DNA from 3 places in the Rhizobium sp. CB3171 genome. Region 1 is predicted to be linked to each of the others. Evidence: predicted binding sites of a transcription regulator. Region 1 holds the regulator's gene; each other region holds the start of a gene.

Region 1 (9,799 bases):
TCCAATCGGGCGCTCGTGCGCCAGGCGATGGAAATGGTATCGGACGGCGCACGCATTGCATTGCGCGACAAGGTCGTGGCCGATCCCTCTGTCATCGGAAAGACGGTGAAGGTCACTTTCCTCGCCAGTGCCAATATCGACTCTGCCTACAAGGGACAGATCGACCTGACGGCGGACGAAAAGGACCGCAAGGTCTCCGACCAGCAACTCGCCTGGATGAGGCAGCTCGCCGCCGCCGGCGCCCTGCACGAGGCGTTTAATACCGGTCTGTTCCTGTCCGGCAATTCCAGTCGCCCGGAGGCCGCGGGTCTCGGCGTCGCGCTAATCGGCTCGCTCTATCTCATGTTGACCGTGCTGGTCTTGGCGCTGCCGGTCGGCGTCGCCGCCTCGATCTACCTTGAGGAATTCGCGCCGAAGAACCGGTTGACGGATCTGATCGAGGTCAACATCAACAATCTCGCCGCGGTGCCGTCGATCGTCTACGGCCTGCTCGGCCTCTCGGTCTTCATCAACTTTATGGGCCTGCCGCGTTCCGCCTCGCTGGTCGGCGGGCTGGTGCTGAGCCTGATGACGCTGCCGATGATCATCATCGCCACCCGCTCGGCATTGCGCGCCGTGCCGCCGTCGATCCGCAGTGCCGCGCTCGGGCTTGGCGCATCGCGCATGCAGATGGTTTTCCATCACGTCTTGCCGCTCGCCATGCCGGGTATCCTGACGGGTACGATCCTCGGCCTTGCCCATGCGCTCGGCGAGACGGCGCCGCTGCTTCTGATCGGCATGGTCGCCTTCGTCGCCAACTATCCGAGAGGGCCGCTCGATCCTTCGACGGCCCTGCCGGTGCAAATCTACATGTGGGCGAGCGAAGCCGAGCGCGCCTTTGTCGAAAGAACCTCCGGGGCCATTATCGTCCTGCTCTTCTTCCTTGTTGCGATGAACATCGGGGCCATCCTGCTACGCCGTCGCTTTGAGCGGCGCTGGTGACGGGAGGCGATGGAATGAACATGATGACGGAAGCCGCGAGCGAAAAAGCACTGGCCAAGAAGATGATGACGATCCCCTACAAGATGATCGGTCAGGCCGTCTCGGTCCATTATGGCGAGAAGCGCGCGCTGTTCGACGTGGATCTGAACATCCGCGCCAACACTGTCACCGCGCTGATCGGTCCTTCCGGCTGCGGCAAGTCCACCTTCCTGCGTTGCCTCAACCGCATGAACGATACGATAGACACCTGCCGCGTCACCGGCAAAATCACGCTCGACGATCAGGATATCTACGACAACTCAATCGATGTCGTCGAGCTGCGTGCCCGCGTCGGCATGGTGTTTCAGAAGCCCAATCCGTTTCCGAAGTCGATCTACGAGAATGTGGCCTATGGTCCGCGTATCCATGGGCTGCATCGGTCCAAGAGCGATCTCGACCATATCGTCGAAACCAGTCTGCAGAAGGCCGGGCTGTGGGGCGAGGTGAAGGACCGGCTCTATGATGCCGGCACTAGCCTCTCAGGCGGTCAGCAGCAACGCCTCTGCATCGCCCGCGCCGTCGCCGTCAGTCCCGAGGTCATTCTCATGGACGAGCCGTGCTCCGCGCTCGATCCGATCGCCACCGCCAAAGTCGAGGAACTCATTCATGAGCTGCGGGAAAACTTCACGATCGTCATCGTGACGCATTCCATGCAGCAGGCAGCCCGCGTTTCGCAACGTACCGCAATGTTTCATCTCGGCCATCTGGTCGAGGAGAACGATACCGATAAGATGTTCACCAATCCCGATGATTACCGCACGCAGGATTACATCATGGGCCGTTTTGGCTGATGATGCTCCCCGCGCGGTTCCTTTCACATCTTTCACCTAGAGGATAAAAAAATGGTCTCAACACACATTCTCTCCGCTTACGACGAAGACCTGAAGTTCCTGACGCGCCGCATTTCCGAAATGGGCGGCCTGGCGGAGCAGATGGTCAGCGACAGCGTCCGCGCCCTGGTAAACGGCGATGCCAGCCTTGCGCAGAAGGTCATCTCCGATGACGTCATTCTCGACCACGCCGAGCGCGAAGTCGGCGACAAGGCGATCGTCACCATCGCCCGCCGTCAGCCGATGGCTGCGGACCTGCGTGAAATCATGGGCTCCATCCGCATCGCCGCCGATCTGGAGCGCGTCGGCGATCTCGGCAAGAACACCGCAAAGCGCGTCATCGCCGTGCAGGGCACCGGCGTTCCGCGTCGTCTCGCCCGCGGCATCGAACACCTCTCCGAACTGGCGCTCGTCCAGCTCAAGGAAGTGCTCGACGTCTACTCGACCCGTTTACCTGACAAGGCCGTGTCGATCCGCGAACGCGACGAGGAAATCGACGCCATGTACACCTCGCTCTTCCGCGAGATGCTGACCTACATGATGGAAGATCCGCGCAACATCACCACCTGCACGCATCTTCTTTTCTGCGCCAAGAACATCGAGCGCATCGGCGACCATGCCACGAACATCGCCGAGACGATCTATTACATGGCGACCGGTGCCCAGCCCGAAGGCGAGCGCCCGAAGGACGATACCGCCAACACCGTCGGTTCGGTAACGGAATAAAGTAGACACCAAGAGAAGGAGACCAGAGGCGCATGGTTCCGAGAGTTGCTGTTGTAGAAGACGAGGAAGCGCTAAGCGTTCTGCTGCGCTATAATCTCGAGGCCGAGGGCTTCGAGGTCGACACTATCCTGAGAGGCGACGAAGCTGAGCTGCGCCTCCAGGAGCGCATCCCCGATCTTCTGATCCTCGATTGGATGCTCCCCGGCGTGTCCGGCATCGAGCTCTGCCGTCGGCTGCGCATGCGGCCGGAGACGGAGCGCCTGCCGATCATCATGCTCACCGCTCGCGGCGAGGAAAGCGAGCGCGTGCGCGGCCTTTCCACCGGCGCGGACGACTATGTCGTCAAGCCGTTCTCGACGCCGGAACTGATGGCCCGCGTCAAGGCGATGTTGCGCCGAGCCCGCCCGGAGGTCCTGTCCACGGTACTGCGCTGCGGCGATATCGAACTGGACCGCGAAACCCATCGCGTCCACCGAAAGAGCCGTGAAGTGCGGTTGGGGCCGACGGAATTCCGCCTTCTGGAATTCCTGATGTCGTCCCCCGGCCGCGTCTTCTCTCGGTCTCAGTTGCTCGACGGCGTGTGGGGGCATGATATCTATGTCGACGAACGCACCGTCGACGTGCATGTCGGCCGCCTGCGCAAGGCGCTGAATTTCTCCAACATGCAGGACGTCATCCGCACCGTTCGCGGCGCGGGTTATTCCATGGAGGCCTGATGGGGGAGGCCTGATCGGGGCAACCCGATTGGCCATCCAACATAGCGGCGGAAACAGAAAACGGGCCTTTCGGCCCGTTTTTCCTTTGTCTGGTGTGGTTCAGTGCGCGGCCCGGCGCCGGTCATGCACCGGCTGATAGGCCAGCCGCTGATGGTAGGTGCAGTAGGGCGAAGAGTCCGGGCTGTCATTGCCGCAGAAGTGAAAATCTTCCTTCAGCGGGTCGCCGACCGGCCACTTGCAGGTGCGCTCCGTGAGCTCCGTCAGGCCGAGGCGGCGCGAGATCGGAACGACCACATTGGCGGCCGGACGATATTCGACTTCGCTGACCGTATCGATCTCGACCTCTTCCTTGAGCATCGTCGCACCCTGCTGGCGGGTAACCGTGCGGGTTGCAACGCGCGAGGCGTAATTCGGCGCGCGTGGGGCCGAGGTATTGCGCTTCGGCGCTCGAGCTGTGGTTGCCGCACCACCGGCCTTCGCTCGGCCCGGCAGGCTCAAGCGATGCACTTTGCCGATGACGGCATTACGGCTGACACCACCGAGCTGTGCCGCGATCTGGCTGGCGCTCAAACCTTCGGACCACAGCTTTTTCAGCTTCTCGACGCGTTCGTCTGTCCAATTCATGCCCTGTCTCCGCTATCGCGTTTCTGATGGCAGAATCCCTCACCATTGCCTCGAATTGGGTCGAGGCGTGAAACGCTTTAAAATTGTGGTGACTAGTTCCGCCGCATGCAGTCTAGTAATTGGTTTTTAACCTAGTGTGAGGCTGACTCCGTGACAAGAGTCGCGGGAATCTTGAGGAATCGATTTCGAGGTTTTCCCCAACTTGCTATACGTGAGTGGCATTTATGCAATATAAGTTGTCGAAGACATGCCATCCATCGAGAGGCGCTCTGCCGCACCTGCTAAATCGCCAGTTTTGTTGACATCGCAGTGCAAAACATCAATAGTGCCCATGCCGCCGCAAGGCGGCATTTTTGATTTTTCCGGGCCCGTTTCATTCGAAGGAAACGATTGGCCCTAAAGGTTGTGATCGAGGAGAATGCGCCATGGCTGAAACCGCGCCGCTTTATGACACCTATATGCGTGCTCCGCTGCGGTTCGAGCGAGGCGAGGGCGTGTGGCTGATCACGGAGACCGGCGAGCGTTATCTCGATTTCGCCGCGGGCGTCGCGGTGAATTCGCTTGGCCACGCCCATCCACATCTGGTTGCAGAGCTGAAGTCGCAGGCCGATAAGGTCTGGCACCTGTCCAACCTCTATGAGGTGCCGGGTCAGGAGAAATTGTCGAAGCGCCTGACGGAGGCGACCTTCGCCGATAAGGTATTCTTCACCAATTCCGGTGCGGAGGCGCTGGAATGCGCCATCAAGACGGCGCGTCGCTACCAGTTCTACAAGGGTCATCCCGAGAAATTCCATATCATCACCTTCGAAGGCGCCTTCCATGGCCGCACGATCGCGACGATCGCCGCCGGAGGCCAGGAAAAGTACCTCGAAGGTTTCGGCCCGAAGGCGCCCGGCTTCGACCAGGTGCCTTTCGGCGATCTCGACGCGGTGCGTGCCGCCATCACCGATGCGACAGCCGCGATCCTGATCGAGCCCGTGCAGGGCGAGGGCGGTATCCGCCCGGCGACCAACGAGTTCCTGCGCGGCCTGCGTCAGATTTGCGATGAGAATGGCCTGCTTCTGGTCCTCGACGAGGTTCAGACCGGCGTCGGACGCACCGGCAAGCTCTTTGCCCATGAATGGGCCGGCATCACGCCTGACATCATGGCCGTCGCCAAGGGCATCGGCGGTGGCTTTCCGCTCGGTGCCTGCCTTGCGACCGCGGAAGCGGCCGCAGGCATGAAGGCGGGCACGCATGGCTCGACCTATGGCGGCAATCCGCTCGCCATGGCGGTCGGCAACGCCGTGCTCGATGTCGTGCTATCAGACGGTTTCCTGCAGCATGTGCGCGATGTTGCGTTGGTGTTCCGCCAGGGCTTGGCCTCGCTCAAGGATCGTTTTCCGGATATTATCGAGGATGTTCGCGGCGAAGGGTTGTTGCTCGGCATCAAGGCGGCCATTCCCCAGGCGGACCTGCTGCAGGCGATCCGCGCCGAACATCTGCTGGGTGTGCCGGCCGGCGACAACGTCATCCGTCTGCTGCCGCCGCTGGTGGTCACGGCCGAGGAGGCGCGCGAAGGCATTGCCCGCATCGAACGTGCCGCCGAAAGCCTGCGTGCCGCCCGCGTCAAGAAGTCGGCTTGAGTTCAGCGCCCGCTGATCGGGGGCGTTGTTGCCCCACGGCGGGCGTTATCATTTTTGGAGTACAGGTAGGGACATGGCTTCACCGAAACACTTTCTCGATCTCTCGGCCGTCGCGGCTGCCGATCTGCGCAGCATCATCGACGATGCCATCGTGCGAAAGCAGGCGCTGAAGGCAGGTGCGGCCGACAAGCCGCTCGCCGGCAAGATGCTGGCGATGATCTTCGAGAAGCCATCCACCCGCACCCGCGTCTCCTTCGATGTCGGCATGCGCCAGCTCGGCGGCGAGACGCTGTTCCTGTCCGGCACGGAAATGCAGCTTGGCCGCGCCGAGACGATCGGCGATACGGCAAAGGTGCTGTCGCGCTATGTCGACGCCATCATGATCCGCACGACCGAACATTCGCGCCTGTTGGAACTCGCCCAGCACGCGACCGTGCCGGTCATCAACGCTCTCACCGACGACACGCATCCCTGCCAGATCATGGCCGACATCATGACCTTCGAGGAGCATCGCGGTCCGATCAAGGGCAAGACCATCGCCTGGACCGGCGACGGCAACAACGTGCTGCATTCGCTGGTCGAAGGGGCTGCCCGTTTCGGCTATCGCATGAACATGGCCGTACCCCTTGGTTCCGAGCCGAAGGATCACTATCTGAACTGGGCCCGCAACGAGGGCGCCGAAATCATGCTCTCGCATGATGCTGACCGTGCGGTCGCCGGCGCCGATTGTGTGGTAACCGATACCTGGGTTTCCATGAATCAGGAGCACCGGGCCCGCGGTCACAATGTCTTCCAGCCCTATCAGGTCAACGCGGCTTTGATGGCACAGGCCGGCAAGGACGCGTTGTTCATGCATTGCCTGCCCGCCCATCGCGGGGAGGAAGTGACGGACGAGGTGATCGACGGTCCGCAATCCGTTGTTTTCGATGAGGCGGAAAACCGCCTTCATGCGCAAAAGTCGATTCTTGCTTGGTGCCTGGGCGCGATCTGAAGATATAGAACCGCGTTTGATGTCGCGGGCGCAGTAGGAGTAGAGCAATGGCGGAAAGTGCAGCCTCGCTGGGTCAATTCGATTTTGCCGGCGACGATCATGTCGTTCCCTTCCAGGTAGAGGGTCTTGATGTCCGTGGCCGCGCCGTGCAGCTTGGGCCGCTGTTGGACGCAATTCTCGCCCGGCACAGCTATCCGGCCCCGGTTGCCCGGCTGCTGGCCGAGGCGGTGGTGCTGACCGTGTTGCTCGGCACGTCACTGAAGTTCGAGGGCAAGTTCACCGTGCAGACGAAGAGCGACGGGCCGGTCGACCTTCTGGTCGCCGATTTCTCGACGCCGGAGAACGTCCGCGCCTATGCCCGCTTCGATGACGAGGCGCTGGCCAAGGCCGTGGCTGCCGGCAAGACCGAACCGGAACAACTACTTGGCAAGGGCGTCCTCGCCTTCACCATCGATCAGGGTCGCTTCAGCCAGCCCTATCAGGGGATCGTCGCGCTTGACGGCGCGTCGCTCGAGGAGATCGCCGGCACCTATTTCCGCCAGTCGGAACAGATCCCGACGCGTGTCCGCCTCGGGGCCGCCGAATTGTTCGATCGCGATGAGGCCGGCAAGCCGCGCCATCGCTGGCGGGCGGGCGGCCTTGTAGCGCAGTTTCTGCCGGAAGCTCCGGAGCGCATGCGCCAGCCGGACTTCCACGGCGGCGACGGCGACACCAGCCTGCGCGCACACGTCGAGGATGACGCCTGGGCGGAAGCCCGCTCGCTGGTCGAGACCATCGACGCCGACGAATTGACCGATCCGCAGGTCGGTACCGAGCGTTTGCTGTTCCGTCTCTTCCATGAGCGCGGCGTGCGCGTTTATGAGCCCAAGGCAGTTTTTGACCGCTGCACCTGTTCGCGCGATAAGCTGAAGGGTGTGTTGCGGGGGTTCTCCGCCGAGGAGGTCGAAGCGAGCCAGGAGAACGGCGAAATCGCCGTCACCTGCGAGTTCTGCTCGACGACCTATCGCTTCGAGGTGTCCGAGGTGACGGCCGCCTGAGCAATCTCAGGAAAGTGCGAAGAGCAAAATGGAGCGGTGAGGCGATGCCGTGAAAGGCCGACCGCTCCAGCGAGCTTCAGTTCAGCGTCCGCAGCAGGTTGGGCGTATCCAGCGAGAAGGCGGGGATCTTGACGTGAAACAGCTTCCCGTCATCCGTCTCCATCTGATAGTGGCCGAACATCATGCCCGATGGCGTGTCGAGCGGGCAGCCTGAGGAATATTCATAGGTATCGCCGGGCCGCAGCCTGGGCTGCTCGCCCACGACGCCCGGCCCGGTCACCTCATCCACCATGCCGTTCTGATCGGTGATGTGCCAATAGCGCGTCACCAGCCGCACGGTGACGGTCGAGTGGTTGGAAATGATGATGCGGTAACCCCAGACGTAACGATCGTCTTCCGGATCGGATTGCTCCTCCAGATAAAAGGGTTCGACAACAACTTCGATGTCGTGTGTTAGTGCGCGATACATGCCTGACACCTTGGTCACTACTCCGAAACGTCGCGCGCTCAAACGAACGCACAAAGGACGCTCCAGCATTTAAGTCTAGGGCACCTTATCCGCTTTCTATGATCCCACGGAAAGCGGGATACTTAGGGGTATCCTATAAAGCGACCTGTTCCGTCAAGGAATGGATTGGTGAAAACGCCTTTGACGGATTAAACCATTCGGATTTTCAGATGTTAGGAATAACTCTAAAGGTTAATTGTCGGCGGTCGAAAGTATAGGCGCACGGTTCGTTTTCGAGATGTGTAAGCCCGCCCGAACAATATTCGGGCGGGTTTGGGTAGATATAGTCAGGCGGAAACTTGTGCCAGAGCGCGGGCGAAATCCTCGACCAGATCTTCGCTGTCCTCGATCCCCGCGGAAAAGCGCACCGTTCCCGGCGAAATGCCGAGTTCGGCACGGGCTTCGTCGGTGAGGTTCTTGTGCGTGGTGGTGGCGGGATGGGTGATCAGGCTCTTGGAGTCGCCGAGATTGTTGGAAATCTTGACGATCTCCAGCGCGTTCTGCAGCTTGAAGGCCGCTTCCTTGCCGCCCTTCAGCTCGAAGGCCACCAGCGTCGAGCCGCCGGTCATCTGCTTGGCGATGATGTCTGCCTGCGGATGGTCCTTGCGGCCGGGATAGATCACCTTGCCGACCTTGCTCTGTTCCGCGAGGAAGTCGGCGACCTTGGCGGCATTCTGCGTCTGCTGCTTGACGCGCAGCGGGAGCGTTTCGATGCCCTTCAGCAGCGTCCAGGCAGTGAACGGCGACATGGCCGGACCGGTGTGGCGGAAATAATCGTGCAGGTTTTCGTCGATCCACTGCTTGTCGGAGAGGATGACGCCGCCGAGCGAGCGGCCCTGGCCGTCGATGTGTTTGGTCGCGGAATAGACGACGATGTGCGCACCGAGCTCCAGAGGCTTCTGGAACAGCGGCGTTGCGAAGACGTTGTCGACCACGACCTTGGCGTCGATCTGGTTGGCGAGCTTGGCGACGGCGGCGATATCCACGACTTCCAGCGTCGGGTTGGTCGGGCTTTCCAGGAAGAACACCTTGGTATTCGGTCGGATGGCCTTTTCCCAGTTCTCGATGAAGCGGCCATCGACCAGCGTGCATTCGATGCCGTATTTCGGCGCCAGCGTCTCGACCACCCAGCGGCAGGAGCCGAACAGGGCGCGGGCCGCGACGATATGATCGCCAGCCTTCAACTGGCAAAGGATGGCGGCGGAAACGGCGGCCATGCCGGAAGCGGTGGCGCGGGCATCTTCGGCACCTTCAAGAGCGCACATGCGCTTCTCGAACATGTCGTTGGTGGGGCTGCCGTAGCGGGCGTAGATGAAGCCATCCGTCTCACCCTTGAAACGGGCTTCCGCGGCTTCCGAGGTGTCGTAGACGAAGCCCTGGGTCAGATAGATTGCTTCGGAGGTCTCGCCGAATTGCGAACGGAGCGTTCCGCCGTGAACGAGCTGGGTTGCGGGGCGCCAAGTCTTGCTCATGCCATCACCACTTTCAAAACAAAAAAACCGGTCGCGAAAGCAGACCGGTTTAACCCCGGTCCTTTTAGCCACTTGTTTAACGTGGCTGCAAGCCGACCGGCCAAATCACCACGGGATAAGTTGCAATACTGCCGTTGACCGCTTGCGTCAATTCCCCGAGTTTGGTTTTGTCTGCGGCAAATTATGGAAGAGGCATGATGGCTCGCACTACTGGAATTTTGGCCGATCGCGCAATTGCGGCGCTCTTCGA
Region 2 (9,799 bases), 1.1 Mb from region 1:
ACCTCCAGCACGGATTCCGCAAAGCCCTCATCGTCGCCTTCGCGGCCCTTGAGCTCCAGCACCAAAGGCACCTTGCCGTCGCAGAGCCTGAGGAGCTGTTTCAGCGTCGGGATCTTGTCGTTGGTGCCGCCGACCGAAAGCAGGCCGAGTTCGGCAGAGGTACGGTCACGAAGTTGGCCGGGGAGATTGCAGACGCGCTGGAGGTCGTCGTCATGAAAGACGACCGGAACGCCGTCGGCTGCATAGTGCAGATCGCATTCAATGGAAAAACCCGCCTCGATTGCCCGGCCAAAGGCCGACAGCGTGTTTTCCCAAACCTGCTTGTTCATGTCGTGATAGCCGCGATGGGCGACAGGACGTTCGGTAAGCCAGGCAATCTTGCTCATTATGCAATTTCCATGATGGCATCGATCTCGACGGCGGCGTTCAGCGGCAGCGCCGCCATGCCGACCGCGGCGCGCGCATGCTTGCCAGCGTCGCCAAGTACATTTGCCAGAAGATTGGATGCGCCGTTGATCACAAGATGTTGTTCGACGAATTCGGGTACTGAAGCGACGAAACCGTTCAGCTTGATGATGCGCTTGATGCGGCCGAGATCGCCATCCAAGGCCGCCTTCGCCTGAGCGAGGATATTGATGGCGCAAAGCTCGGCGGCGCGTTGGCCGCCGGCAACGTCGACATCCTTGCCTAGAAGGCCGGTGACGCCGAGCTTGCCGTTTTCCATCGGCAACTGCCCGGACAAATAAAGAAGATTGCCGCTGATGACATAGGGTACATAGTTTGCGGCCGGCGCAGCGGCCTGAGGCAGGACGATGCCAAGCTCCTTCAGACGGCTCTCGATAGCGTCGGACATTTTCATCTCCCGTTTTGTTGTAAAATCTTCAAAAATCCGGCATCAAGCTTAGATTCCCTTTGCCGGGCGCGAGGCGATCTTGGACGAGATAACGCCAAATCAAAAGGCAGAGCGAGATGACGAATTGATGACGGGCCGCCTCACTCTAGCCGAAGCGTTCTTATAGCATCGCGTGCGAGTCCAATAGGAGATAATGAATGTTCCGCTCGAGTCTTGCCGCCGTTATCGTTTCGAGTTTAGGCGTCGCGTCTCTGGGCGTGTCCGCCGCCGCGGCGGGTCCGACTGGGTTGATCGCGCATCGCGCCGTCTACGATCTCGAACTGAAGGACGCATCAGACCGATCGGGCATCGCCGGCATGTTCGGCCGTATGGTCTATGAGTTCGACGGCTCCGATTGCACCGGTTTCACTACCAATTTCCGTTTCGTCACACAGATCGACACGGGTGATTCAACGCGCGTCAGCGACCAGCAGACGACCACATTCGAGGATCTCGTCAAGCGCACTTTCCGCTTCGAGACCAAATCCTATACGGACGATCAACTCGACAAGGACGTGCGCGGCGCGGCGGCCGACGATCAGAAGGGCATTAAGGTCGATCTGACCCAGCCAAAAGCGAAGCAGATCGAACTCATCCAGAGCCGCTTTCCGACAGAGCATATGCTCGACATCATCCATAATGCCAAGCTGGGCAGGAATTTCTTCGAGGCCGAGGTTTTCGACGGCTCCGATGATGGGGATAAGTCGTTGATCGCAACAACCGTCGTCGGTAAGCAGTCGACGCCCGCAACCGATGACCCCGATGCCGAAAAGGCCGGCATCTTCGCCAAGACACCGTTCTGGCCGGTGACCGTCGCCTATTTCAACGACAAGTCCAAGGGTGACGCCATCCCGGTCTACCGTATGTCGTTCAAGCTCTACGAAAACGGCATCACCCGCGACCTCACCATGGACTATGGTGATTTCGTTCTGACCGGCAAGCTCTCCAAGCTTGAAGTACTCGACACCAAGGCCTGCCAATAGGCTTTGGGAGGGCCCAGCCACAACGCAAAATCTTCGTCATAAAACTGTGTCCGAAGCTTCACTATTCTGGGAAGCATTCGGCACGCCCGTGAGTGAGTCTCAGTTCCGCAGTGCCGATCTGAAATTGTAGCGGGCCATGCGGGCCGCGCCGGTTATTGAAGAATGATCGGCAGATGTTCCGCAGTCCAGGTCCGTGTTGATAGACGAGAAAGCACGAGCTATGGCCAATACTGATCTCGCCCCGACCGCAAGCACCACTTTGCCGGTCGTTGCCGCTGATCCGGCGGAAATCGCCCGCATCGGCGACACCATCGATCTGACCGACCGCGCCGGCATTTCCGTTTACGGCGACCGCGCCCAGCAGTCCGTCTCCGACTATTCCGACCGGATTCTCCGCGAGGTCCGCAATCGGGATCTCGGCGAAGTCGGCAAGTTGCTGACCGATATCATCATCAAGTCGAAGAAGCTCGACCCGGCATCGCTGAAGGATGAGGGCTTTCTTTCCAAAATATTCTCGTCGTTCAAGGCCCGCCTGGAGCGCTTCAAGGAGGAGTTCGAGGATGTGGCCGGCCAGATCGACCGCATTGGCCTCGAGCTCGACCGGCATAAGGATACGCTGCGCCGCGACATCGCACTTCTCGACGATCTTCACGAGGAGACGAAGCAGTCCATCCTGCAACTCGACGTCTATGTGGAGGCCGGCAAGACCTTCGCAGAGCGCTTTCGCAGTGTCGAACTGCCGAAGTTGAAAAGTGCCGCCGAGGCCACGGCTGCCAATCCCGGCGGCGGTATGCTGGAGGCTCAGACCTATCAGGACAGCTTGCAGGCCCTCGATCGGTTGGAGAAGCGGGTGTTCTACCTGCAGCAGGCGCGCCAGCTCGGCATTCAGCAATTGCCGCAAATCCGCATCGTGCAGGCCGGTGACGAGACGCTGATCGAGAACCTGCAGGCGACGTCGGCGCTGACGGTGCCGGCCTGGAAGCAGAAGATGGTGATCCTGCTCGGGCTGTCGAGGCAGAAATCAGCGCTTGAGCTGCAGAAGACCGTGACCGACGCCACCAACGACATGATCCGACAGGCGTCCGAGATGATGAAGGACCAGGCGATTGCCATCGAACAGCAGTCGCAGCGCGGTATCGTCGATATCGATACGCTCGCTGCCGCCAACCGTGACCTGATCGATACGATCAACGGTGTCCTGAAGGTGCAGGAGGAGGGCCGCAGGAAGCGCGCTCAGGCTGAGCAGCAGATGGAGAAAATGACCATCGATCTCAAGAAGGCGATGATCGAGGCGCGATGATCCGCATGATGATCCGCATATTCCTCACCTGCTTGGCGCTGACGGCTGCTCTTGCCCTGACGGGCTGCAATTCCGGCGCGGGACCGAAGTTCTCGATCGTCTCCGGCTCGGAAAACACCGTCATCCAGCCGATCGTCGAAGAATTCTGCAAGCAGAAGAGCGCGACCTGCAGCTTCACCTACGAAGGCACGCTGGATATCGGCCTTGCGCTGCAAAGCAATGAGGGTGTCGAGCAGGACGCGGTCTGGCCGGCATCGAGCGTCTGGGTTGACATGTTCGACACCAAACGCCGCGTGAAGTCACTGACCTCGGTTGCGCAGACACCGGTCATCCTCGGCGTGCGCAAATCCAAGGCACAGGCGCTCGGCTGGATCGGCAAGCCGGTTTTGATGAGGGACATATTGGCGGCAGTGAACAGCGGCTCGCTGAAGTTTCTCATGACCTCGGCAACCCAGTCCAATTCAGGCGCGAGCGCCTATTTGGCTATGCTCTCCAGCGCGCTTGGCAATAAACCCGTCATCGAGCCGGGCGATCTCGACAAGCCCGACCTCCAAGGCACCGTCAGGGCGTTGCTTGCTGGGGTCGAACGCTCGTCCGGGTCCTCCGGCTGGCTCGCGGACCTCTACACGGACTCCGCTGGCAAGGGCGTGCTCTACGATGCCATGTGGAATTACGAAGCGGTGCTGAAGGAGACCAACGACAAGCTTGTCGGCATGGGCAAGGAGCCGCTCTATGCGATCTATCCGGCCGACGGTGTGGCGATTGCGGATTCACCGATCGGCTTTATCGATCATGGACGCGGTCCTGAGGTCGAGACCTTCTTCAACGAACTCGTTGCCTATCTGCGTTCCGCGCCTGTGCAGAAGCGCATCGCCGATACCGGCCGCCGCATCCCATTGGGAGACGTCGCGGCCAAAGCGGACCCGAATTGGAATTTCGATCCGACCCGGTTGGTAACGGCGATCCGCATGCCGGAGCCGGCTGTGATTCGCCAGGCGCTCGATCTCTATCAGGGCGCTTTGCGTAAGCCTTCGCTAACAGCTCTTTGTCTCGACTTCTCCGGCTCGATGGGAGGCAAGGGCGAACAGCAATTGCAGGCGGCCATGCAGTTTCTGTTCAATCCAAATGAAACTGGCAAGGTGCTGGCGCAATGGACGCCGGCGGATCGCATCATGGTCATTCCTTTCGACAGCCGCGTGCGGACGACCCTTTTGGCGACGGGCGACCCGGCGCAACAGAAGAGCCTTGTCGAGAAGGTGTCGCTGCAGCATGCCGATGGCGGTACCGATATGTACGCCTGCGCAAGCCGAGCGCTTGATCGCATGAAGGATACCCCAAACCTGTCGTCCTATCTGCCGGCGATCGTCATCATGACCGATGGAAAGTCCGAGGATGCAAGCCGCGATTTTCTGAGCGAGTGGACGGCAACCAATCCGCATGTGCCGGTCTTCGGCATCACCTTTGGCGACGCCGACAAGTCGCAGCTTGATGCCTTGACCAAGGCGACATCGGGGCGTGTATTCGATGGCCGCGGCGATCTCGTCAGCGCGTTCCGCGCTGTGCGTGGTTACAACTAGGACAGCAATGCGTAACTGGTTCGGCAATGACTGGAATTGGATCGTGGCGGGGCTTGCCGCTGCGATCGTCGTTCCCGTCTTGAGCTTCTTTGCGAAGATGCCGTTGTGGATCGCGGCCGTCATCGGTCTGCTCGTCTTTGCAGGTCTTGTCTTCACCCTGTCGCCGCGCCGGCTTTTCGAAGGTCTGGATGCCAAAGCCATCGGTAGGGGACGTCTCGATTTCGCGCGTGATCTCTTGAATGCGGCTGCACCGGCGGCGCAAAGGCTGGAAGCCTCGGCGGACCACATTACCAACAAGGTGACGGCAAAGCGCGTACGGCATCTGGCCGAAATCGCCGCCGACGTCTTCGCCAAGGTGGAGGCGAGCCCGGAAAGCGCCGGCACCGTGCGGCGGTTCCTCAGCTACTACCTGCCACGCGCGGCTGAAGTTGCCGAGGGTTTTGCCACTCTCGAGGCCAAACGCGTGCCCGACCAGAAGCGATTGCAGGATGTGGAGCTGGTGCTCACCAAGCTTGAGGACGCCTTCGTGCATTATTCGGATAGCCTCGTCGACGACAGGCTCGACACGTTGGACACGGAACTGCGCCTCATACAGGCTTCGCTCAAAGAGGATATCGGACGCTGATGGCCATTTCTCGCCGCGCCTTTGGAGTGGGACTTCTTGCTGCCAGCGTCGCCGGCACCGGCGGCTATTTCGCCGCGAAGGACAGGCCGGAGTTCCAGGGGCTACTCGGCAACCGCACGAAACTCTTCGGTTTCATCGGCGGGGAGAAAGAATCCTTTCTGGCTGACGAGGATGTCGTCGGCGCCCTGCGGGGCTACGGACTGGATATAGATACGCGTGTGGCCGGCTCCGTCGAGATGGTGCGCGAGCAGGCGCTTCTGCAGCAGAACCCCGCTTTCCTCTGGCCATCCTCCTCGATCATGGTCGATATCGCCCGGCAGAACGGCATCAAGATCCGCAACGACCGTGTCGTGCTGAATACGCCGGTGGTTGTCTACACCTGGCAGCCGGTGGTCGACGGATTGATAAAATCCGGGCTGGTTACTGTGACACCCACGGGACAGCATCAGCTTGATCTGAAGGCATTGCTCGATGCCGTCCTTGCAGGAACGAACTGGTCCAAGCTCGGGGTCGCCTCGCTCTACGGGCAGGCGCGTATCGTTTCGACCGATCCGAATCGCTCCAATTCCGGCTTCATGTTTGCCGGATTGGTGCTGAGCCTGTTTGCCGGCAACGTCGCGACTGCCGCAGATCTCACACAGTCCGGCGACAAGGCGCAGACGATCTTCCGCAACATGGGCTTCAAGTCGCCGTCATCCGGCAAGCTTTTCGATCAATATCTGGCCGGCGGTCTTGGTGGCGAACCGATGATCGTCGGCTACGAGAATCAGTTGGTCGAATGGATCATCGCCGATCCCGAACGCTGGAAGCGCGTTCAAGCGAGCTCGACGGCAAAGCCCGTCGTCCTCTACCCGCATCCGACCGTCTATTCCTCGCATCCTCTGATCGTCGTCGACGAGACCGCCAACCGGCTGATGGATGCGCTGACAAGCCCGAAGCTGCAGGAACTTGCCTGGACCAAGCACGGTTTCCGTGGGCCATTGGGCACGGCGACCGGAAATGCACATGAGGCCATTGCGGGCCTGCTGCCGGACGAAATCGACGCGGTCTTGCCCATGCCGGACGCCAACGTCATGCTGGCGCTACTCAATAAGGTCGCGAGCTGAGGGCAGGGGTCTGTCGCATTTTTTCTGCGCAAGCCTTGCATTCTCGGTAAATCGAATGTATGGGCAGCCGCATTCCACACGTAAGGCATGGGATTGTCCGGGAGAAATCCGGATCGTTCCGCCCGGTGGCTTCCTCGAAGAGGAGGCTGTTCGCCTTGCGGAGGTTCAACCGGAAAAGGAGTCAAAGGCATGGCATTGCCTGATTTTTCTATGCGTCAGCTTCTGGAAGCTGGTGTTCACTTCGGCCACCAGACGCATCGCTGGAACCCGAAGATGAAGCCGTATATCTTCGGCGATCGTAACAACATCCACATCATCGACCTCGCCCAGACGGTTCCGCTGCTGAGCCGCGCTCTGCAGGTCGTCAGCGACACCGTTGCCCGTGGCGGCCGCGTTCTGTTCGTCGGCACCAAGCGCCAGGCGTCCGAACTGATCGCCGACAGCGCCAAGCGCTCGGCTCAGTACTACGTCAACGCCCGCTGGCTCGGCGGCATGATGACCAACTGGAAGACGATTTCGAATTCCATTCAGCGTCTGCGCAAGCTCGACGAAATCCTCAACGGCGAAGCCCAGGGCTTTACCAAGAAGGAACGTCTGAACCTTGAGCGCGAGCGCGAAAAGCTGGACAAGGCTCTCGGCGGTATCCGCGATATGGGCGGCACTCCGGACCTGATGTTCATCATCGACACCAACAAAGAAAAGATCGCGATCGACGAAGCCAAGCGCCTCGGCATTCCGGTCGTCGCCATCATCGACTCGAACTGCGATCCGGACCTGATCGACTATCCGATCCCGGGCAACGACGACGCCTCGCGCGCCATCGCTCTCTACTGTGACCTGATCTCGCGCGCTGCCATCGACGGCATCGCCCGCCAGCAGAGCGCATCCGGCCGCGACCTCGGCGCTTCCGTCGAAGCTCCTGTCGAGCCGACCCTGGCGGACGGCACCGAAGCCTGATCGCGTCTTGTGGCGGACAAAAGCTTGTCCGCCCGAGCGTATTGATATCCGGGATAAGGCCGTTTGCGACTTCAAGGAGTTCGAGCGGCCTTATCGCGTTTTTGGTAACGCCTCGCCTGGGCGGAAAATCCAGGCATGTTCCAAACAGAATTCCACAGTATGACGCTGCTTCATAACGCTGTCATACTTACGGGTACATTTCGTCCCTCAAATCGGTGCCGCTTCGGATTAAAGCCGTTTGCCGCACCGTATGAACCGACAAGAGGAAGCTTATGACCGAGATTACGGCTGCACTGGTGAAAGAACTGCGCGAAAAGTCTGGCGCAGGCATGATGGACTGCAAGAAGGCGCTGACCGAGACGAACGGGGATATCGAAGCCGCGATCGACTGGCTGCGCGCCAAGGGCATCTCCAAGGCCGACAAGAAGTCCGGCCGCACCGCCGCTGAAGGCTTGGTCGCCATTGCCGGCGCCGGCCACAAGGCCGTCGTGGTCGAGCTCAACTCTGAAACCGACTTCGTTGCCCGTAACGATGCCTTCCAGGATCTTGCTCGTGGCATCGCCGAAGTTGCGCTGTCCACCAACGGTACTGTCGAAGCCGTTTCGGCTGCGACCTATCCCGCGTCCGGCAAGCCGGTCGCCGACACCATCAAGGACGCGATCGCAACCATCGGCGAAAACATGGCGCTTCGTCGTGCGGTCAAGTTGGAAGTTGAGCACGGCGTCGTGGCGACCTACATTCACAACGCTGCTGGCGACGGTATCGGCAAGCTGGGCGTTCTGGTTGCCCTGAAGTCGGTCGGTGACAAGGCCGTTCTGACGTCGATCGGCCGCCAGGTTGCCATGCACATTGCTGCTACGAACCCGCTCGCCATCCGTCCGGAAGAAGTTGACGCTGCCGTCGCCGAACGCGAACGTAACGTCTTCATCGAGCAGTCCCGCGCCTCCGGCAAGCCGGACAACATCATCGAAAAGATGGTCGAAGGCCGCATGCGCAAGTTCTTCGAAGAAGTCGCTCTTCTGTCGCAGGCTTTCGTCATTAATCCGGACCTGACCGTCGCCGCTGCCCTCAAGGAAGCTGAAAAGACCGCCGGCGCGCCGATCGAAATCACCGGCATGGCTCGTCTGCTTCTCGGCGAAGGCGTCGAGAAGGAAGAGACCGACTTCGCTGCCGAAGTCGCCGCTGCCGCCAAGGGCTGATCAACGAATTCATTTCGTCTGTTGACGAAACGAAACCATATCCCAGATAGGTGAAACCATATCAGGGGAAACCCGTGGGCATCGCGTGACAACGCGGTGCCCTTCGTGTATCCGGCATTCACAATTATTACCCCGCGATCACTTCAAGGAGCGACAATGTCCCAGCCGATCTACAAGCGCGTATTGCTCAAGGCCTCCGGCGAAGCTCTGATGGGCAGCCAGGGGTTCGGTATCGACGTTACCGTCGCTGACCGCATTGCATCCGATATTGCCGCAGCGCGCGAAATGGGTGTCGAGGTCGGCGTCGTCGTCGGCGGCGGCAATATCTTCCGTGGCGTTGCCGTGGCCTCCAAGGGCGGAGACCGCGTGACCGGCGACCACATGGGCATGCTCGGCACCGTCATCAACGCTCTGGCGCTGGCCACCTCGCTGCGCAAGCTGGACATCGATACGGTGGTGCTCTCAGCCATTTCCATGCCGGAGATCTGCGAGAGTTTCTCGCAGCGTGCGACGCTCTATCATCTGTCGCTCGGCCGCGTGGTGATCTTTGCTGGCGGCACCGGCAATCCCTTCTTCACCACCGATTCCGCCGCAGCGCTGCGTGCCGCCGAAATGGGTGCGGAAGCGATCTTCAAGGGAACGCAGGTCGATGGCATCTATTCCGCCGATCCGAAGAAGTTCCCGGACGCCGAGCGTTTCGAACATTTGACCCACAGCCAAGTGCTGGAAAAGGGCCTCGCCGTCATGGATGTGGCCGCCGTGGCGCTTGCACGGGAAAATTCAATTCCGATCATCGTCTTTTCCATTCATGAAAAGGGCGGTTTCGCAGAAATCTTGACCGGCGGCGGTCGTAAGACCATCGTATCCGACAATTGACGTTCCTGTGGCACCGGGCCTTCCCGGCGCCGCCTATTACACGGGAGTATAAAAACATGAGTGAAGGCACCGACCTCAAGGAACTGAAGCGCCGCATGGACGGCGCCATCGCGGCATTCAAGAGCGATATCGCCTCGCTGCGCACCGGGCGCGCGTCCGCCAACATTCTCGATCCGGTCACAGTTGAAGCCTATGGTTCGCGCATGCCGCTGAACCAAGTCGCCAACATCACCGTGCCCGAGCCGCGCATGCTGACCGTCTCCGTTTGGGACAAGTCGATGGTC
Region 3 (9,799 bases), 1.2 Mb from region 1:
GCCGCCGTAGCGCGACAGGAGATCGATGTTTTCGACCGGCAGGAACAGCTTGGCCTCGTCCGCATACTGTAGCTCAAGACAGGCATGCGGCGCGCCGGCGGCCTCGATGGTGCGCAGACCGACGAAACGGCCGATGCCGTGCTCGGCGTGAACGACGATCGAGCCCTCGTCGAGACCGGCCACTTCGGAGATGAAATCGGCGGCGCGCTTGCGGCGCTTGGAGCGGCGCACCATGCGGTCGCCGAGAATGTCCTGCTCGCCGATGACGATGAGATCGCCAGCCTCGAAGCCTGCTTCCAGGCTCAGCACGGCCGCAGCCGCCTCGCCTTTCGCCAGGGTGTTGAGGTCCTTGAAAGCCTCGATTGTCTTGACGCGAGCCAGCCCGTGTTCGGCCAACACCTGCAACAGGCGATCGAGCGAACCTTCGGTCCAGGCTGAAATCAGCACCTTGCCGCCCGCAGCCCGCTTGTCGGCAATATGCTTGACGACGGCATCGAAGACGTTGACGCGCTCGCTGTCGGCACTCTCGGTCGCGGACCGCGCCCAGCGAGACCCCTGCCGGGCGTCGACGCTGACGACGCGGCGGGCCTCGCCTTCGTGTTCATTGAAAGGCGAGATGCGCATGGCATCGAAGGCATCGAGCGCCTTGGCGAAGGTGCCGCCGTCAAGATAGAGCTGGCCGGGCGTTACGGGCTTGTAGGGCGTACCCTGCGACATCTGCCCCTTGGCCGCCTGTCCGGAATTCAGACGGGCATCGTAATAGTCGAAAACGAGTTTGGAGCGCTCCTCGGCGGCTTCGCGCACTGTATGGTCGGTGACGAGCCGGAAGCCACGGAGATAATCGAAAACCGTCTCCAGCTTCTCGTAGAACAGCGGTAGCCAGTGTTCCATGCCGGCATAGCGGCGGCCTTCCGAGACGGCGACATAGAGCGCGTCGTCGCGTGTCGCGGCGCCGAAGGCGGAAAGGTAGTTCTTGCGGAAGCGGCTGATCGTATCCGGCGTCAGCGTTACCTCGCTCATGGGATTGAGATCGAGGGAGCGGATCTGGCCGGTGGTGCGCTGGCTGGCGGGATCGAAGCTGCGGATGCTTTCCAGCGTGTCGCCAAAAAAATCGAGGCGCACCGGCTCTTCCGTGCCCGGCACGAAGACATCGAGGATACCACCACGCACGGCATATTCGCCGACTTCGCGCACGGTCGCAACGCGATCGAAGCCATTGCGCTCCAGACGGCTAGCGATGTCGTCCATGCGCACCTGATTGCCCGGCCGGGCCGAGAAGGCCAGGCTTTCGATCACATCCTGCGGCGCGACCTTCTGCAGCATAGCATTGACCGTCACCAGGACGATCGCCGCATGCGGCTTGTGATGGTGGGCGATGAGGCCTGAGAGTGCCGCCAGACGGCGGGCTGAGGTATCGGAGCTTGGCGAAACGCGGTCATAGGGAAGGCAGTCCCAGGCGGGCAGCGTCAATACCGGAATTTCGGGCGCGATGAAGCCGAGCATCTGTTCGACATCGGCCATGTGCTGGCCGTCGGACATGACATAGGCAACCGGTTGGCCGGTTCTCGCCAGTTCAGCCAGCAGGAAAGGCTCCAGGCCGGCGGGAACGTGGCCGATCGTCAGCGGCTCGCTTGCCGCGATCAGTTTCTTCGCGTCGAAACCAGGGATCATCTGGTTATCCCAAGCTTTTCGGCGATCTGCTCGAAATCGGGCTTATAGGCGGCAAGGCGCGCAAATAGCGGCGTCCGTAGATGCTCCGGCACCGGCTGCGTTCCGAGTATCCATTTGACGAGATCGTTATCTTCCTCGGCCATGATGCGCTCGAGTTCATCAAGATCGGCCTCGGCAAGCCCGGGCAATTCGTTGTCGGCGAACTGACCGAACACAAGATCCATCTCGCGGATACCGCGATGCCAACAGCGAAACAGAATGCGCCGGCGGCGGGGATCGAGATCGGCACTGCTGAGAGTCAGCCCAGTCATCAAAAACACCTTTATGTTGATGCGTCTCTATAAAACCAGCCTTGAAAGGTGGGAACCGGTTTTTCGGAAAAAAGCATGCGGCGTGCAATTTTCCGGGGAGTGTGCGCCTCGAAAAGGCCAGCATGACCGTCAGGCCTTGCCAAGCCACCCTCCCCGTCGCATTTTGCCGGCCATGCGTCCCGCCGTGCTCGATCCACTCTTTGCTTCCGTCTCTTCGCTGCCCGGCGTCGGGCCGAAGCTTGCCGAACTGTTGGTGAAGCTGCTCGATCGGGAGAGCATAGACGACTGCCGCGTCATCGATCTGCTCTTCCATGCACCGCATTCCATCATCGACCGGCGCGAGCAGCCGGGCATTGCTCGCGCGCCCCAGGGCACGATCGTCACCATCACGGGCCGCGTCGACCGCCATCAGCCGCCGCCGAATCCACGCAGCAATGTGCCCTATCGCGTCTTCCTGCATGACGAAACCGGCGAACTCGGTCTGGTGTTCTTCCGGGGCAAGGCGCAATGGCTGGAAAAGCAACTGCCGATCGATGAGGTAGTGACCGTCAGCGGCAAGGTCGACTGGTTCAACGGCCGCCCGTCGATGGTGCATCCGGACTACATCATGCGCAAAAGCGAGGCGGAGAACCTGCCGCTTGTCGAGCCGGTCTATCCCCTGACCGCCGGGCTCTCGCCGAAATTCCTGCGCAAGACCATCGAAGCGGCGATGACGCGCATGCCGCAACTGCCGGAATGGGACGATGCGGCGCTCACGCAGAAGCAGGGCTTCCCCTCCATCACAGACAGCTTTCACATGCTGCACGCGCCGCGGGATGCCGCCGATATCGATCCCCAGGCGCCTGCCCGCCGCAGGCTTGCCTATGACGAATTCCTGGCCGGGCAATTGTCACTGTCGCTCGTGCGGCAGCGTCTGCGCAAGGTTGCTGGCCAGCCCGTGCATCCCTCAGGAAGAATCAGCCGGAACATATTGGAATCCCTTCCCTTTTCGATGACAAACAGTCAGAGGGAGGCCGTCGCCGATATTCTCAAGGACATGGCCGGAACGGAGCGCATGCTGCGGCTGCTGCAGGGCGACGTCGGCGCCGGCAAGACTCTGGTGGCGCTGATGGCGATTGCCGCCGTCATCGAAAGCGGTGGCCAGGCCGTATTGATGGCGCCGACCGAAATTCTGGCGCGGCAACATCATGCGACGATCTCGAAATTCGCGGCCGGTGCCAATCTCTCCGTCGAAGTGCTGACCGGGCGCACCAAGGGCCGCGAGCGCGACGCCATCCTGGAACGTATCGCCTCCGGCGAAGCGCAGATCGTCATCGGCACGCATGCGCTTTTTCAGGACAGCGTGAGCTACGCCAATCTCATGCTGGCCGTCGTCGACGAGCAGCACCGCTTCGGCGTACATCAGCGCTTGCGGCTTACGGCGAAGGGCATCTCGCCCCACATGCTGGTCATGACGGCAACGCCGATTCCGCGGACGCTTGTGCTCGCCGCCTTCGGCGACATGGATGTCTCCAAGCTCACGGAGAAGCCCGCCGGACGCAAGCCGATCCAGACGATCACCATTCCGACCGAGCGAACCGACGATATCGTTTCACGGCTAAAGAGCGCTTTATCCGAAGGCAAAAAAGCCTATTGGATATGCCCACTTGTGGAGGAAACCGAAGAATCCGATTTAATGTCGGTCGAGGAGCGGCACGCAAGTTTGACCAAGGCGCTCGGACCCGGGATCGGGCTCATTCACGGCCGCATGAGCGGACCGGAAAAAGATGCCGTGATGATGGCCTTCAAGAATGGCGAGATCCGCCTGCTGGTTGCTACGACTGTCGTCGAGGTCGGCGTCGATGTGCCGGATGCGACCATCATGGTGATCGAGCATGCCGAGCGTTTCGGCCTGGCGCAGTTGCACCAGTTGCGTGGGCGCGTCGGGCGTGGCGACGAGGCGTCTACCTGCATCCTGCTCTATAAAGGCCCGCTCGGCGAAACCGGCCATGCGCGGCTCTCGATCATGCGCGACACCGAGGACGGTTTCCGCATTGCCGAGGAAGACCTGAAGCTGCGTGGCGAGGGTGAGTTGCTTGGCACGCGCCAGTCGGGCACGCCGGGCTTCCGCATCGCCAGCCTCGAAGCCCATGCCGATCTCTTGGAAATCGCTCGTAAGGACGCCGCCTATCTCATTGAGCGCGATCCCGAGCTGACGGGCGAGCGCGGCATGGCGGTGCGCACCCTGCTCTATCTTTTCCGCCGCGACGAGGCGATCCGGTTCCTTAGGGCGGGATAGGTGGATGGACGCGGCAATCGCGTCCATCCAGATCAAAAGGCCGTTACTTGGCCGACAGGCCGGGGATCGTCACCTGGAACACCTGGAACATGGTGTCGACATCGCCTCCGCCATCGCCCTTATAGGCCGCGCCAACCTGGAAACCGTCCTGGGTGAGGAAATCGTTGTCGTTGGCGACAAACAGGAAGTAGTCATCCGGCAGCTTCGGATCCTGCACGCTGACGAGCGACATGGCCTCCCACTTTTCGGAGAGGTTGTTGCGATCGTTCGGCGCGCCATTGTGGAGACCGAAACGAGCCAGATCGGCGCTATCGTTGATATCGATGAACTGGCTGACCGCAGCCGGCTTTACCGACGGATCGAGAACGCCCTTGGGAGCGAGCGCCGTGTCGGCATCGAATTTGCTGCCGGCAATATCCGTGGCCGCCGAGACATCGACGACATTGATGCTGCGGTAAAGCGACTTATCGCCCTTCACACCGTAACCGTTGCCGCTATCGCGAGCGAGCATCAGGAAGTTTGTCGGCGACAGGGCCACGATTTCGCTCTGGGCAGCGACGAGCGTCTTGCCCTTGTCGTCCTTAAAGACCGGCAGCGGCACGACATATTCATGCACGAGCTTCAGATGCGCCAGATCAGCGGCATCGTAGATCAGCGCGCGGGTGTTCTGTCGGGTCGAGCTGGAATCGCCGCCATCCTGGCGGGTTGCCGACTGCAGCACGGCAATCAGGAACTTACCGTCCGGGGTCATCGACATGCCCTCGAGGCCCTGGTTGTTCTGGCGGCCGCTCGTCGGATCCTTCGGATCGGGAGCCGTTTCGCCCGGACCCGGATTGTTGGAAGCGAAGTTCACCGCGCCATTGCGCATCGGCAGCAGTGCAGCCGGCGGCTGGGTGGCAGACATCATTAGGCCCGTAGCGGAGAAGCGGTAGATATAGGGGCCATATTCATCGCTGATGAACATCGTACCGTCGGACAGACGGGCGATGGCCTCGTTGTCGAGCGAGATCTTGCCGTTCGGCGCTTGAGGCAGCAGCGGCATGCTGCCTTCCGGATGGCGAGTGCCGTTAGCAGGGTCGAGACCGGTCGTATCGGCGCCCTTGTTGTCGGTCAGCAGTATGGTGTCGGCAAGCTTGGCGACGACGCCAGACTGTTCCTTGCCGGCCGGCGGTGTTGCGCCCGGAGCAACCGGCGTCAACTGGATCTCGACGGTGTTGAGGCGCGGACGATAGTCGGTAGTGCCGACAGCATTATAGCCACGATCCGGCAGCAGCCACAGCGAACCCTTGTAGGAACCATCGGCATTGCGCACCCAGCTCTTGGTGTCGATGGACATGCCCGAACCGGAGCCGAAGGTCTCGCCGAACTTGTCGCGCTGATTGGCCGGGATGCGGCCGACGGCGACGCGGCCCTTGTTGACCAGCGTGACACTGCCGACGGTAACGGAATTATCGGCGAGGGCTGCGGCCGGCGCAGCGAAAATGAAAGTGGCGAGCGCTACGGAGAGCAGCGGCAAAGTCATTGAATGCACATTTTTCATGGCAATATCCTCCTGATGAAAAAGCCCTTTTGGCTGGAACGGCATTCACCTCCAGACCCGGCCTGAAGCCGCGTCGAACGATACGTCCGGCTCCACTGAGCCCAGACATTCGACAATGAGATGCGCCCGATTGCCTTTCCGGCAAACGGTCTAAGACGGCAACATGATAAGGACATGACAACTCGCCCCAAACGCGTGGGCGATAGAGGGGGAGATCAGGAAATGGCTGGCTCTAAGACAAAGTCTTTGCGGGAACAGGCGCCGGCGGAGGCAGTTCTTTGCCGATCAGCTTTTCCCGATATTCCGGTGAGACCAATCCGCCGGAGATCAGCAGTTTGGCGCCGTCTTCCGGGCTCATGTCGAGAATGGTGATCTTTTCACGCGGAACGAAAACCAGGAAACCGGCTGTCGGCACCGGCGTCGGCGGCAGGAAAACGGCCACCATGTCATGCCCCATGGCGTTAAACTTGGAGGCGATTTCACCCTTGGCATCGGTCGATATGAACACCATCGACCAGAGGCCGGGGCTCGGATATTCGATTAGGCCAACCTTCTTGAAAGACGTGCCCTGCTCTTTCAGCACGGTTTCGAAAATCTGCTTCACGCTCTTATAGATCGTTCGCACCAGCGGCACACGATGAACGATCGATTCGCCGAAACGGACGATGCTCTGACCGATGAGGTTTTTGGCGAGGAAACCAACGATCGTGATGAAGATCATCGCGATCACCAGGCCGGTACCGGGAACCGCGAAGTTCAGATAGCTTTCGGGATCATAGCGGGCCGGAATATAGGGCCTGACCCAGCTATCGGCCCAGTGGACCACAGACCAAGTGAGCCAGAGCGTAATGGCGATCGGCGCGCAGATAATCAGGCCCGCCAGGAAATTATTTCTGATCCGCGTTGCCACAGACACTTTGATGGGTTTTTCCGTCATTCGCCGTTCGAAAACTCCGTTCCGTCGCCACCGCTAACCGGCAAATTCCCCCACCATCTCCTCTGTAAAACGTGCCAGAAATCGGCGCGTCGCACAACCCGGCAGTCATGTCATCAATGGGGATCAGCGCCCCATTCACGACGACGTTATTTTAGGAAAACAGCGGGGAATGCGGCCTATTCTACCGTCACCGACTTGGCGAGATTGCGCGGCTGATCGACGTCCGTGCCCATAAAGACTGCCGTGTGATAGGCGAGCAGTTGGATCGGCAGCGAGAAGATGATCGGTGCGATGATTTCATCGACAACCGGCAGGGTGATCGTCGCCATTGTCGGCAAGGTGGAAGCCGCAGCCCCTGCCTCGTCGGTGATGAAGATGATGCGGCCGCCGCGGGCCGCCACCTCCTGCATGTTGGAGACGGTCTTGTCGAAGAAACGGTCATAGGGCGCAATGACGATAACAGGCATGTTCTCGTCGATCAGCGCGATCGGACCGTGCTTCAGCTCGCCGGCAGCATAGCCTTCGGCGTGGATGTAGGAGATTTCCTTGAGCTTCAGCGCGCCTTCCATGGCGAGCGGGAAGCTGGTGCCGCGTCCGAGATAAAGCACGTCGTTAAACTTGGAGATCTCACGGGCAAGGCTTTCCATCTGCGGCTGGATGATGTTCAGCACCCGGGCCATGATGCGCGGCATCTCAACGAGATGACCCACCATCGCCTGTTCGTCCTCAGCGCTGACCGTACCACGCGCCTTGCCGGCACCGATCGCCAAAGATGCAAGCACGGCAAGCTGGCAGGTGAAGGCCTTGGTCGAGGCAACCCCAATTTCGGGGCCGGCCATGATCGGAAACACCGCATCGGATTCGCGCGCGATGGTCGATTCTTTCACATTGACCACGGCACCGATCTTCAGGCCATGATCCTTGCAGTAGCGCAGCGATGCAAGCGTATCCGCCGTTTCGCCGGATTGCGAGATGAATAGCGCAGCCTGCGAGGGCAATAGCGGCATTTCGCGATAGCGGAATTCGGAAGCCACATCGATCTCGACCGGCAGGCGGGCATAACGCTCGAACCAATATTTGCCGATCAGGCCGGCGAGATAGGCCGTGCCGCAGGCTGAAATCGCCAGGCTGGACACGGCGCTGAAATCGATCACCGACGCATTCGGGCGCACCCGATGACTGGCGAAATCGACATATTGGCTGAGCGCATGGGAGATCACCTCCGGCTGCTCGTAGATTTCCTTTTCCATGAAGTGGCGATGATTGCCCTTGTCGACGACATAGGCAGTTGCCTGCGATATCTGCCGAACGCGGCTGACCTCCTGGCCGCTGAAATCGACAACCGTGGCGCCATCGCGGGTGATGATCGCGCAGTCGCCGTCGACGAGATAGGTAATCTCGTTGGTGAAGGGCGCCAGCGCAATCGCGTCGGAGCCGAGGAATGTCTCGCCATTGCCGAAACCGATGGCGAGCGGCGGGCCGGAGCGGGCCGCCATGAGCGTGTCGGGATCGTTCTGGAACATGACGACCAGTGCATAAGCACCGGTGACGCGGTTCAGCATCTTCAGCATGGCTGCGCGCGGATCGAGGCCCTGGCGGAGATATTTCGCCAGAAGATGCGCAACAACTTCCGTATCGGTCTGTGTGGCAAAGACCCGGCCTTCGGCCTTTAATTCCTCGCGCAGCTCTGAGAAATTCTCGATGATGCCGTTGTGAACGACGGCGACGCCTTCGACAAAATGCGGATGGGCGTTGGTTTCGTTGGGAACGCCATGGGTCGCCCAGCGGGTGTGAGCAATGCCGGTGACGCCCGGTAGCGGCTCGACATCCAGTCGCTTTTCGAGATTGAAGAGTTTTCCTTCGGCGCGGCGGCGGTCCATGACGCCGTTATGGATGGTGGCAACGCCAGCCGAATCGTAGCCGCGATATTCGAGACGCCGCAAGGCATCCACCAATCGTGCCGCCACAGGCTTCGTTCCGACAATCCCGACAATGCCGCACATGCAATTCTCCGTCTGGCCCAAAATCTTGGCGCAAGTCCTAATGATTCTTATAGTTTTCTCAATTGCCGCGATGGTCACTTTCGGTTTCCGACCGTTACGCGACCCTACTGCAACGCGGATCCAAAGGACGCGTTGAGAACGCAGTAGGACTTTAGAGTAGCGCATATTCCTTTCCTTAAATCGATTCCGATTTAAGGGCTCATGCGCTGGACTTTAGGCTTAGTGGCTGCCCTTCTTCGCTGCCTTGATGGCCAAGGCTCTCTCGCGAATGACCTTGGCACGGCCAGGTTTTACCTCCTGGCGGGCGCGACCGAAGGCAAGCGCATCGGCAGGCACATCCTCGGTGATGACGCTGCCTGAGGCGACATAGGCGTTGTCGCCGATACGCACGGGCGCAACCAGCGACGAGTTCGAGCCGATGAAGCTGTTGGCGCCGATATGCGTCTCGTGCTTGTTGACGCCATCATAGTTGCAGGTGATCGTGCCCGCGCCGATATTGCTGCCGGCGCCGACCGTGGCATCGCCGATATAGGTCAGGTGATTGACCTTCGCGCCCTCGCTGATCTTGCCGTTCTTCACCTCGCAGAAATTACCAACCTTCGAGCCGCCGGCAAGGTTCGCACCCGGACGCAGCCGCGCGAAGGGGCCGACCGTGGCGCCGGCGCTGACATGGGCGCCTTCGATATGCGAAAAGGCATGGATGACCGCGCCGCCATCGATGACGGCGCCGGGGCCGAAGACGACGTTCGGCTCGATCAGCGCGTCCTGGCCAATTACCGTGTCATAGGCAAGAAACACCGTTTCTGGCGCAATCATCGTGACGCCTGAAAGCATCAGCTCATGACGGCGCCGCTCCTGCCAGAGCCGCTCGATAACGGCGAGTTCGGCGCGGTTGTTGCAGCCGGTCATCTCCACTTCGGGCGCATCGACGGCGACCGCGCGGCCGCCGAGAGAGCGGGCGATCTCGACGAGATCGGTCAGATAATATTCGCGCTTGGCATTGTCGTTGCCGATACGGTCGAGCAGATCGAGCGCCTTGCGGCCGTTGATCGCCATCAG

What was found. The regulator PhoB, encoded in region 1, activates phosphate uptake and scavenging genes when phosphate is short. The targets are predictions, from matches to a motif close to TGTCATNNANCTGTCAT.
Region 2: a site for PhoB is predicted at 1,910-1,926, ahead of QA648_RS06220 (toxic anion resistance protein). Genes of this name have one in related genera too.
Region 3: a site for PhoB is predicted at 5,964-5,980, ahead of QA648_RS06600 (esterase-like activity of phytase family protein). Genes of this name have one in related genera too.

The regions. Positions count from the first base shown of each region.
Region 1 covers NZ_CP121652.1:152,825-162,623, forward strand. The annotation lists gene pstA (phosphate ABC transporter permease PstA) at 1-981, shown strand, start outside; gene pstB (phosphate ABC transporter ATP-binding protein PstB) at 996-1,811, shown strand; gene phoU (phosphate signaling complex protein PhoU) at 1,863-2,576, shown strand; gene phoB (phosphate regulon transcriptional regulator PhoB) at 2,609-3,292, shown strand; gene QA648_RS00775 (GcrA family cell cycle regulator) at 3,392-3,916, opposite strand; gene QA648_RS00780 (aspartate aminotransferase family protein) at 4,342-5,541, shown strand; gene argF (ornithine carbamoyltransferase) at 5,615-6,532, shown strand; gene QA648_RS00790 (Hsp33 family molecular chaperone) at 6,580-7,569, shown strand; gene apaG (Co2+/Mg2+ efflux protein ApaG) at 7,646-8,038, opposite strand; gene QA648_RS00800 (O-succinylhomoserine sulfhydrylase) at 8,365-9,549, opposite strand; SAM riboswitch at 9,593-9,671, opposite strand; gene QA648_RS00805 (2'-deoxycytidine 5'-triphosphate deaminase) at 9,744-9,799, shown strand, end outside.
Region 2 covers NZ_CP121652.1:1,245,097-1,254,895, forward strand. The annotation lists gene QA648_RS06205 (glycerophosphodiester phosphodiesterase) at 1-386, opposite strand, end outside; gene QA648_RS06210 (RidA family protein) at 386-853, opposite strand; gene QA648_RS06215 (cell envelope integrity EipB family protein) at 1,051-1,875, shown strand; gene QA648_RS06220 (toxic anion resistance protein) at 2,096-3,175, shown strand; gene QA648_RS06225 (substrate-binding domain-containing protein) at 3,172-4,752, shown strand; gene QA648_RS06230 (5-bromo-4-chloroindolyl phosphate hydrolysis family protein) at 4,760-5,377, shown strand; gene QA648_RS06235 (substrate-binding domain-containing protein) at 5,377-6,483, shown strand; gene rpsB (30S ribosomal protein S2) at 6,673-7,440, shown strand; gene tsf (translation elongation factor Ts) at 7,713-8,639, shown strand; gene pyrH (UMP kinase) at 8,796-9,515, shown strand; gene frr (ribosome recycling factor) at 9,572-9,799, shown strand, end outside.
Region 3 covers NZ_CP121652.1:1,324,633-1,334,431, reverse strand. The annotation lists gene mfd (transcription-repair coupling factor) at 1-1,671, opposite strand, end outside; gene QA648_RS06610 (succinate dehydrogenase assembly factor 2) at 1,668-1,982, opposite strand; gene recG (ATP-dependent DNA helicase RecG) at 2,155-4,260, shown strand; gene QA648_RS06600 (esterase-like activity of phytase family protein) at 4,304-5,782, opposite strand; gene QA648_RS06595 (DUF502 domain-containing protein) at 6,033-6,737, opposite strand; gene glmS (glutamine--fructose-6-phosphate transaminase (isomerizing)) at 6,914-8,740, opposite strand; gene glmU (bifunctional UDP-N-acetylglucosamine diphosphorylase/glucosamine-1-phosphate N-acetyltransferase GlmU) at 8,960-9,799, opposite strand, start outside.